One region of the Paenibacillus sp. FSL K6-1330 genome, then DNA from elsewhere that is predicted to be linked to it. Evidence: riboswitches for the same ligand, from Rfam matches in the RefSeq annotation. Region 1 holds a riboswitch; each other region holds the start of a gene.

Region 1 (3,280 bases):
AGAGCCGGGAACCATCGCTTTTCAGCAGAAGCGGGAGGTCATTGACAACTATAAGAAATTGATCAAAATGCATTTTGATCAGGGTGCCTACGTTGCGATTGCTTCGCATGATGACAACATCATCGACTGGGTGAAGGTGTTTGCCGAGCAGAGTCACATAGACAAACAGGAATTTGAGTTTCAGATGCTGTACGGGCTACGGATGAACGATCAGGCAGCGCTTGCACAGGACGGCTACCGCATTCGGTGTTATATGCCCTACGGAACGATGTGGTACCCGTATTTTACGCGGCGGCTGGCGGAGAAGCCAGCCAACCTGATGATGGTGCTCAAAAATATGTTCAAGTGAGCGGGGGAAAACAATTAATTCAAAGCGAAGCGAGGACGGTAGCTCTCTAGCTACTGTCCTAGAAGAAATAATACGCCTCCGAGCAGTCCATCAGGAAGGAACGCTCCAGCGGCAAGCTGCCTAACCGCTTACGGGTGATGTGCTGTTGCCGATTGGTCTCCAGATCGGCGAGCGCCGATACGGCGAGCTGCATCCGGGCGGATCCCCACTGGTGCTGCTTCTGGGCATAGCGAACGGCCTCGGTCACGGACATGCCTTTCAGCCTCGTAAAGACGGCTGCCCAGCGGACTAGATCCGTGAATTCCCTGTTGCTTGGCAGCGCATATTCGGCATAACCAGCCGCGTCTTTGCAGCTGATTTTGAACAAACCGCAGTTCCAATCTCGTTTGCTCCAGGGGATAAAGCGTTCAGCCGAGCCCTGGTCGAAACGAAATATCTCCATATGGCGGATGGGCTCTACACTTAATGCGGGAACTTCGGTTTCGATAACGGATGTCAGTGCAGCCTCGATGAATTTCGTCATGATCTACGCTCCTTTATAGGAATGTTATATGCACGGTAAAAAGGCCTGGTGAGCAAAGATCCCCCGCTCTCCAGGCCTTATTGTCGTTAGAGGCCCTGTTCCAGTGGCCGCTTCCGCTTAAGGCTCGGGTGGTGTTCTCTCTCAAAACGCGCCTACGAGGTTAGCTGACGGATTCGGGCTTGAGAGCACCCTACCGCAGTGCCTGACCATCTAGGCACTGCGGATTCACCCCATTCACCAATAGAAGCTCCATTGGCGATTTTGGTTCCCCCGTCTCCCCATCTGTCGGGAGCTCAGCGTATAACGAATGTTTCGATTAGATGGATGAATCATACGCCGGAGGAAACTAAAAGTAAATGATCATATGGGACGGATATATTCCGAAAATTGATGAAAACCGTGTAAGAAAACGTGTACATTCAGTCGTGTCATCGATTATCATGGCAAAATCTCGGTATCTCGATAGATTGCGATAAATACAAGAAAACAAGAGAAATACATAGTATAGAGTAGTATTCGAGAGATAATGAAGCAATACTGATCAGTTCCTGCTCGACATAACGCCACATGTGTTTTTGCTCACATTTACTTCCTGCAGGGCCAGACGTATGATACGAACTATGAATTGACGGACACCAGCGACAGGCATGCAGGCAACCGTTTCATGAAGGCCTACAGGCAGTGTGAGAGCTGCATCAGGCTCTTTTATGGATCGAATCTCGGGCGAAGGCGCCATGGGCCTTCGCTGAAATTGCAGGATGATGCGACTCTCACCGCTCGAACCTGATGCTGTGTTGTTTTGCTAAACCTGGATGTTTAGTCAATGGCTAATAGAATAACATGCTACTCGTTTTCAATTTTCGCTGAGTCCTTGAATGGAAAAGGAACGGGGGAACCAGTCGGGAGATGAATCTATCTCTCAGGGGTGAATCCCATGGACAAGATAACGGTCTATGGGTAGGGCGACTCTCACGCCCGAATCCGTCAGCTAACCTCGTAAGCGTATCGAGAGAGGCAACGATTGTCGTGGACTTGGGCCACGGTGTATTTCACCGTGTCCTATTAAGGAGCCTGCGGGAAGAGTTCTTCTCTTTCCACAGGCTTCTTTGTTGTTGTCTTCTCTTTCCGAACTTAGGAGGAGAACAAAAGATGGAGAAATCGCAGGAGTTTATCCTGGTATCCGCACCGAACAAGGCCGGGGAAGAATTTATCCGCCAGCTGATCTTTAAGCGCATTTCGTTTGTGGCCATAGCCAACAACCGGGTTGAACAGGAGAGGCTGCATGAGCTGGGCTGCACCAACATGATACTAATCGATACAAGGGACGAGCAAACCTGGATCATTCCCGAGTTTCCCGTCAGCAAGGTGTTTCTGTTCGAGAGCAGCTTGAATCTATGCTGCCGCTATTTACGGATTTGCCGGACCTGGACCACAGAGTCGATTTATGTGATTACCCATTCCAGCAATCCGCGATTGATATACAAAGGGCTGGGTGCCGATGTGGTGCTTCATACGAACCATCACCAGGTATCCTTCCTGATTTCGTCCATTGTCAGCTAAGGTCTTGGCTGATATCACAACGAGGTTTTAGGAGGTTATATTCATGCAGGATTTATATATGGTGCTCATATTGGGAGGAACCTACGGACTGTTCATGCTGTTCATGTCTTGGTGTGGGCGCGTGGTTTCTGAACCGGAGGCGGATTAACCATGATGATCATTTTGGTATGCACGCTCTTTATTTTTCTGTACTTGATTTATGCGCTGATTCACCCTGAAAAATTCTAGGGAGACAGCTGAAGGAGGAAGGCATTCGCCATGGGCATTTTACAAATTGCCATCGTTATACTCGTTCTGGTGCTGCTGGTAAAGCCGCTTGGAACTTATCTATATCAGGTGTTTCGCAATGAAGGCAATGGAACGGACAGATGGTTCTCCTGGGCGGAGAAACCGATCTTCGCACTGATTGGCTTGAAAGAACGCAAGGGAATGACGTGGAAAGGTTATGCCATCAGCTTTGTGATGACGAATATCGTGCTGGTCGCGGCTGGGTATTTGATTCTGCGGTTGCAGAGAGTACTGCCCTTCAACCCGAATGGCATCGATAATATGGAATCGACCTTGTCGTTCTCTACGATCATCAGCTTTATGACCAATACGAATCTTCAGCATTACAGCGGGGAGTCGGGGTTATCCTATATGGCCCAGATGGCTGTCATTACGATGATGATGTTCACGTCTGCGGCAACCGGGCTCTGCGTGGCGATTGCTTTTATCCGGGCGGTGACTAGCAAGGGCTCAACCGTCGGTAATTTTTTTGAGGACTTCGTCAAAGCTCACACCCGGGTGTTCATCCCGGCTGCGTTCATCATTGCAATGGTACTGGTTGCGCTGCAGGTGCCGCAGAC
Region 2 (3,280 bases), 3.3 Mb from region 1:
GTGACAAGTGATAGGCGTGAACCGTAAGCCGTCATCCGTTTTCACTGGAGGCGAGTTTTTGGTTTCCTGGTTAGGTTTGTTTGTATCCGACAAACAATAAGCGGTTGCTCACACTTTCCCGCGATGCCGGCGGAAACCGCCGGCTCCAAACCCGCACGTGGGGTGACCTGCAGGCTTGGAGCCGGCGGCTGCCGCTATTCCATGTACTTGGATGCGTCAAACGTAATCATGGACGTATGATTGGCATGTTCAATCAGTGAAGAGAGCTTGGTTACTTCGCGTTCCTTCTTCCGCGCTTGCGCCTGATAAGCTTCCGGATCATATAAAGCGACGTTGAACAGCGTTACGGCACCATCTCCGCTGCCACGGCTGCTCTGCCGCTCCAGCTTCTTACGGGAGCCGAGATGAGCAAGTTGTCCGATATCGCTGCGGATCTGTTTGGCCAGCTCGATCGCTTCCATGATGGTCATGTCGGCGCCGTTCCAGCTAATGGTTTGCGTTGTATTGGAGATTGCCATCAGCAAATCCAGCTTTCTGTAATCCGCGGCGGCGGCTTCGATTTCTTCCGTAATGGCATCCACACTGCGTGCAGGATATTCCGCCGTTTCCCCTTTTTCAATGATTGTGCTGCTGTTGTTTAAGCGTTCCGACATCAATTGATTCATGAGACGGTTGATTGCTGCCCGGACTGCCAAAGCTTCAGCCATCGTGATTTGACTCATAGGGCGCTCCGGTTTGATGCTATCCGCTCTGTTGTCCGTCCGTTTCCGGAATGAATAGGTAGGGTAGAAACGGACTCCCAAAGGATCGGCTATCCTCAAACCTCCGCTGGGTGGGTAAAACTCCCAAGTTCAAAAGATAAAAGATTAACAGCTTAAGAGAACAGAATAAGAGAGTAACAAGCAGTTCGAGAAGGAAAGCAGAGTTACATAATTGTCATGACTGTGTGAGATGGTTAAAAAATAGTCGGACGAAATTAACCATCTTTACGACAGCTCCAAACATAAAACGATAGATTTTTAGGATATGATTGACAGCATCCTTGCTTGTATACTATATTAAGAGAAGGTTACAAAACGTTAATGAATTTTGCCGAATTTCGTTTGGAAAACGGGGGAACCGTCTTGGGTGAATTACTCTTGTATAGAGAGTATAGGGAACCTTCAACCGAACCCTTAGCTAACTCCGTAGGCATCGAAGGAGAGAACATATTTTGAAGAAGTTTGTCATCACTTTGCTAGGGTCTGCAATTATTTTTTCTTCTGGTGCCGTATCAGCATTTGCTGATCAACAACCGAATTTTCAGTATCAAGTGAAGCAATTGGTAGGAACGCCATACAAATGGGGCGGAACGACCACTAGCGGGTTTGATTGCTCCGGATTTATTCTGTACATGTTTAGAAATTTCGATATGGATCTTCCACGCACTTCCCAAAGCCAGGCTCAAGCCGGTGAACATGTAGATCGCGAAGATCTGCGGGTTGGAGATTTGGTATTCTTCAATACAAGCGGCAGCGGAATTTCTCATGCAGGCGTTTACATTGGTGACGGACAATTTGCGCATGCTTCCAGCAGCAAGGGAGTCAGAATCAGCAAGCTTAGCGATTCATATTACGAGCCACGTTATGTCACGGCACGTCGTGTGTTGAGTCAAGAAAATTATGCGAGGCTGGTAGGAAGCGCAAGCTAATTGGATTACATTGCAGTTTAGGGTTCAATACATAACCAGAAAGCCTGACAAAGGGTTGTCCTTGTCAGGCTTTCTTTTTTTTAGATATCAGAAAGTATAAACTTCGAAGCTTGTGACTTCCTGATATCGCAAGAAAAACGTCTACTAACTGCGGTCTGTCATCTGTGAAAGTAGCGTCGATAGAAGTTTTTCTTACTATAAGTTTGTCAATCCCACAGGGGTTGTTCGGTTACTCCTTAACAACAGAGGCATTCACAGCTGCTTCCATCCCGTTATTATAGAGACGGAACAAGCCAAGACGCCAGAAAGCAGCGCCTTTCAGATCATAGCGTTTGGCCAAACCGAGCTTATCGTCCACGGAAGTGGCTGTTTCGCTGCTTAAGCTGATGCCAAGCAAAAGCTTCTGCTTCGGGACACCTGCTTGGAGTGCCAACTGGATCGCTTGGTCCACCAGACTGTTTGGTTCGGGAACCTGAGATTTGGTTCCGACCGGATTGTACTGATAAGCCATAACGATGAGATCATCGGCGATGGAAGCAAGCGTTTTGTAATCATAGCCTTTATAGGCGCTGTTCAATGGCGGCACCGCTAAGGACAGAGCAATGTCATGCGGCAATGCTGCCTTTAATTGCTTGACATAATCATTGAGCAGCTTCTGCTGGTTTACGACATCCAGTTTAAAACCGAGCCCTTCAAAATCAAGTACGACGCCGCCGAAGCCGTTCTCCGTTACCGCGGCTGTGATGCCTTCAATGGACTTTTGGCGCAGGCTGCTATCGCTCAGTACTTTGGTTAATTCGCCGTTTCCATCCAAGGCGTAGACCATGAGGTATGGTTTAATCTTCTGGTCCGCAGCATCTGCTACCATCGATTGCGGCGTAACGTCACCGGCCGCAGCGGGCAGGCGGTACTCGTCGCCTTGAAGCGTGAACTGACCCTCACGATCGATGCGGCTCCATCCAAAGGCGACTGAATTCATAGATGCAACAAGATCCCGTTCTTGGAAAGATTGCAATGCATAGAAGGCTCTCAAATGCATCTCGCGCTGCGGCGATACAAGGGAGACCGTGCGAGTTGCCTGATTCCAGCCCACATCGACACCGAATTGGCTGCTGAACGAGCTAAGCGGGATCAGTACACGGCCTTCCCGTTGAACCGGCGGGGCCGCAAGCTTCACTTGTTTTCCATTGACCGTTGCTGTCGTGCTTCCCACCTGAAGTAACACTTCAGTCGATTGGCCTTTCACACTGCCGATGGCCTTTACGGTTTGCGTCTTGCTATTCCAAGTGATTTGAATGCCCAGCGCTTCACCGACCGTCCGGAATGGAACGTAGGTGACCCCTTTGTCTACCCGCGGAGCCGCATCGAAGGTTAGCGTAACATCATCCAGCTTTACCGATATGGCAGGCTCAGCATATACCTGACCAACATGGGGTGCGGTGCCGAGCAAGGATAAGGCAAGAACGGCAGCGACAGCTGTTTTTCCTATTTGTTTATGCAGCATGCTTTGGTATTTCCTCCGATCCATTAAATAATAGAATGATTTCATAGAATATGGAATTAGGTCTAGCATACGCTAGTATAGCAAAA
Region 3 (3,280 bases), 1.7 Mb from region 1:
ATCGTCCCAAACCGATGATTGCAAATTGCTTTGGTTTCATGTCTCTCCTGTACTCCTTATCCAATAATCATTTTGCCTTCCGGATGACGATATAATTCTTTACCCTTTTTTGGCCCCAGTGCATAAGCAAGCGTCAAAGGCCCCAATCGCCCTGCAAACATCGTAATACTGATCAAAATCTTCCCGAATCCCGTCAGTTCAGGCGTTAAACCCATGGAGAGACCCACCGTACCGAAGGCGGATGTCGTTTCGAATAGGATCTCCAGGAAGCTCCCTTCCTCTGTCGTTGACAGAATCATCGATACGATTAGAACGAGCAGCAGTGCCAATAATGCAATGGTCAGTGCCTTGAGCACCCGCTCCTGGGCCAGGCGATAACGGAACATGACGATGTCTTCACGCCCGCGCATCATGGCGATAACCGCCCCCACCATAATGGTGAAGGTTGTTGTTTTGATACCGCCACCGGTTGACCCTGGGGATGCTCCGATAAACATCAGAATCACGATAAAAAATTGCGTGGCCTGTCGAAGCCCCGTAATATCTATAGTATTCGCGCCAGCTGTACGCGGCGTTACGGACTGGAATAACGCACCGAAGAATTTTCCGCCCCAATTCAGAGAGCCGAGCGTCCTCGGATTGGTGAATTCAAATATAAGAATGACGATAAATCCAACCAGCAGCAAGGTAGCCGTCATGGTGAGCACCACTTTGGAGTGCAAGGAAAGTCTCCGCTGTTTTCGGAAATCAATCAGATCGGATAATACGATAAAACCAATCCCACCTGAGACAATCAAAAACATCACGACTATGTTGACTACAGGATCGTAGACATACCCGGTCAAACTCCGAAAATCACCAAACAAATCAAAACCGGCGTTGTTAAACATCGTGACTGCATGAAAAACGCCATAATAAATCGCCTGGCCGATCGGCATATCAAACGCCCAGCGGATCGATAGAATGATGGCACCACAGGCCTCGATGATGAGGGAGTACAACAACACTCTGCGAATCAGCCTTACGATTCCTTCCATCGAGGACTGATTCATCGCTTCTTGCAGAATGAGGCGATCCTTGAGCGAGATGCGTCTTTTCAGAGCCAAGGCAAATAAAGTAGCCATCGTCATGAATCCGAGCCCGCCGATCTGAATCAGCAGCATAATCACGACTTCTCCGAAGGAACTGAATGTCGTTCCTGTATCCACCACAACCAGACCCGTTACACATGTTGCCGATGTCGAAGTGAACAAGGCATCGATAAATTCAAGCGGTTCACCTGTACTTGTGGAAATCGGCAGCATTAACAGCGCCGTCCCGATGAAGATAATAGCCGCAAAACCAAGCACGAGAATCTGCGGCGGAGACAACCTGAGCCAGTTAAATTTAGAGTTCAATCGGTCACCTTCTTAAAAAAAATCAAGAAAAAAGACACTGGAAAACGCAGTGCCCTTTACGGTCTGGTTCCTGTGCTGCAGCCTACGAGGTTAGCTGACGGATTCGGGCATTTCCACAGGTCGCCCTATTCATTATTCTAGGAATAATGAAATTCACCCCAATTACATGGTTCCCCCATTTTCAGTACGAAATTCGGCTGGAATATTCGGTTCCTTGAAGCATGATGTGATTATAACGCAATCTGGTACGTAACCCAATGCCGTTTTTCACCCAAAAAATCTTTAAAAGAGCGCGAATTGGGCATATTCAAGAATACAAGCATAGGGTTCTCTAACGTTTTCGAAACCTTTCATTCATTTTCATCGATTTGTTTCATTATTCCGGATATTGGGATAAGCTGCTTATGACTTTCATAACTATGTTATATTGACTCTATGCGTACTTAATCAGGCATATCGAATACCAGTGGGAGTATCAACTTTCCTAGAGGAGGAATTTCATGAATCGTGCAAGAGAGCCCTTGAAGCTGAAGCCCAATCTCAAACAGCTCATCGCGCCTGCCGCAGTCGGCCTGATTCTGTTCCTATTATTTCAGGTGTTTCCGTCGACGAATCCGGATTCTACCGAGATGGCATCTCCGAATATCATATCCAAGGAGCAGGCTCGGCAAGCGGCTTCAAGCTTTGCTCAGGAGCATTTGCAGTTTACGGCTGCAAAAACGGATGACACATTGGTTACATATCAATCCAAATCGGAACTTTACGGATATCTGGCGAAGGAAAAGAAACTTTCGGAATACAACAAAACCTATGAAGCCAAATATCCCTATGACGTATACCGCGTTCGCTTCAGCGAACCGGGAGGGGATGCCCTCAATGTGGACGTGCACATGCAAAATTCAGGCATCGTCGGCTTCTCGTACGATTACGCCCGCTCCAGCTATGACCGGATTGAGCTGAACAAGGGCGATGTACAAAGGCAGATGCTGCTTGTCGTCGAGGACGGCATGTCATTAGCCGAGAAGCAAGCGCTCGCGGAGCCTTGGCTCCAGCGAGCGGGCTATGACCTGTCGCGCCTTGAGCTGGTTACGCGGGAAGGGGAACCCCGGCTTCGATATGTGGACCCGGAATCCAAGATTGGCGATTCCCGATTGGAGCACCGTTTCACCTTCGAACATGGGAAATTACGCTCCTATGAGCCATCCTTCTCAGTCCCGTCCGCCCATTCCGCCTATGTCAACAAGCAGACTCAGGATGCAACGCTGCTGACACTCGCAGGGTATGGCCTGTTCACCCTCATCCTTGGCATTCTTGCCATTGTGTACAGCGTAAAGACCAGAGCCTATACGTCGTTTAAGCGCGGCCTGTTCCTAGCGGTGCTGCTGTTTATCATTCAGATGCTAAATACGTATAATCTGATTCCCGTTTTCAAATCCGAGGGGATGTCGCAAACTGGTATATTCGGGATGATGATTTTCTATGCGGTCTATTCGCTCATATTCTCCGCCCTGCTCTATTTCTCCCTTGTCGGGGGCAACGGACTATGGCAAAAAGAAGACGGGCTCAATCCATGGCCGCGCGCCAAAGAACCCGGATACGGTCATTATGTACTGGACAGCATGAAGCTGGGATATATGTGGGCTTTCATCCTGCTTGGGGTCCAATCCATTATCTTTATCGTTCTGGGCCTAACCTTAAATACATGGTCCACCACGGATGCCACACAGTCGCCTTACAACATGCTCTATCCTTGGCTGTTTCCGCTGATGGCCTGGCTGGCCGGCATATCCGAAGAGGCCGTCTATCGACTGTTCGGAATCAAAATGGTGAAAAAGATCGTCCGCAATACGTTCGTTGCCAGTTTGATTACCTCGCTCATCTGG

The links. A riboswitch is a leader RNA that binds a small molecule or an ion and turns the genes downstream of it on or off. The one in region 1 is predicted to bind cyclic di-AMP.
Region 2: linked by a shared signal. The riboswitch ahead of NYE54_RS20855 (C40 family peptidase) and the one ahead of NYE54_RS02420 (hypothetical protein) in region 1 are both predicted to bind cyclic di-AMP.
Region 3: linked by a shared signal. The riboswitch ahead of NYE54_RS28815 (TrkH family potassium uptake protein) and the one ahead of NYE54_RS02420 (hypothetical protein) in region 1 are both predicted to bind cyclic di-AMP.

Annotation. Positions count from the first base shown of each region.
Region 1 is NZ_CP150269.1:545,258-548,537, forward strand. It holds gene NYE54_RS02410 (proline dehydrogenase family protein) at 1-349, shown strand, start outside; gene NYE54_RS02415 (hypothetical protein) at 408-872, opposite strand; cyclic di-AMP (ydaO/yuaA leader) riboswitch at 1,006-1,181, opposite strand; cyclic di-AMP (ydaO/yuaA leader) riboswitch at 1,724-1,891, shown strand; gene NYE54_RS02420 (hypothetical protein) at 2,022-2,432, shown strand; gene kdpA (potassium-transporting ATPase subunit KdpA) at 2,691-3,280, shown strand, end outside.
Region 2 is NZ_CP150269.1:4,623,836-4,627,115, reverse strand. It holds gene NYE54_RS20860 (hypothetical protein) at 195-722, opposite strand; cyclic di-AMP (ydaO/yuaA leader) riboswitch at 1,081-1,210, shown strand; gene NYE54_RS20855 (C40 family peptidase) at 1,214-1,690, shown strand; gene NYE54_RS20850 (stalk domain-containing protein) at 1,920-3,194, opposite strand.
Region 3 is NZ_CP150269.1:6,307,007-6,310,286, forward strand. It holds gene NYE54_RS28810 (TrkA family potassium uptake protein) at 1-40, opposite strand, end outside; gene NYE54_RS28815 (TrkH family potassium uptake protein) at 57-1,397, opposite strand; cyclic di-AMP (ydaO/yuaA leader) riboswitch at 1,462-1,606, opposite strand; gene NYE54_RS28820 (CPBP family intramembrane glutamic endopeptidase) at 1,898-3,280, shown strand, end outside.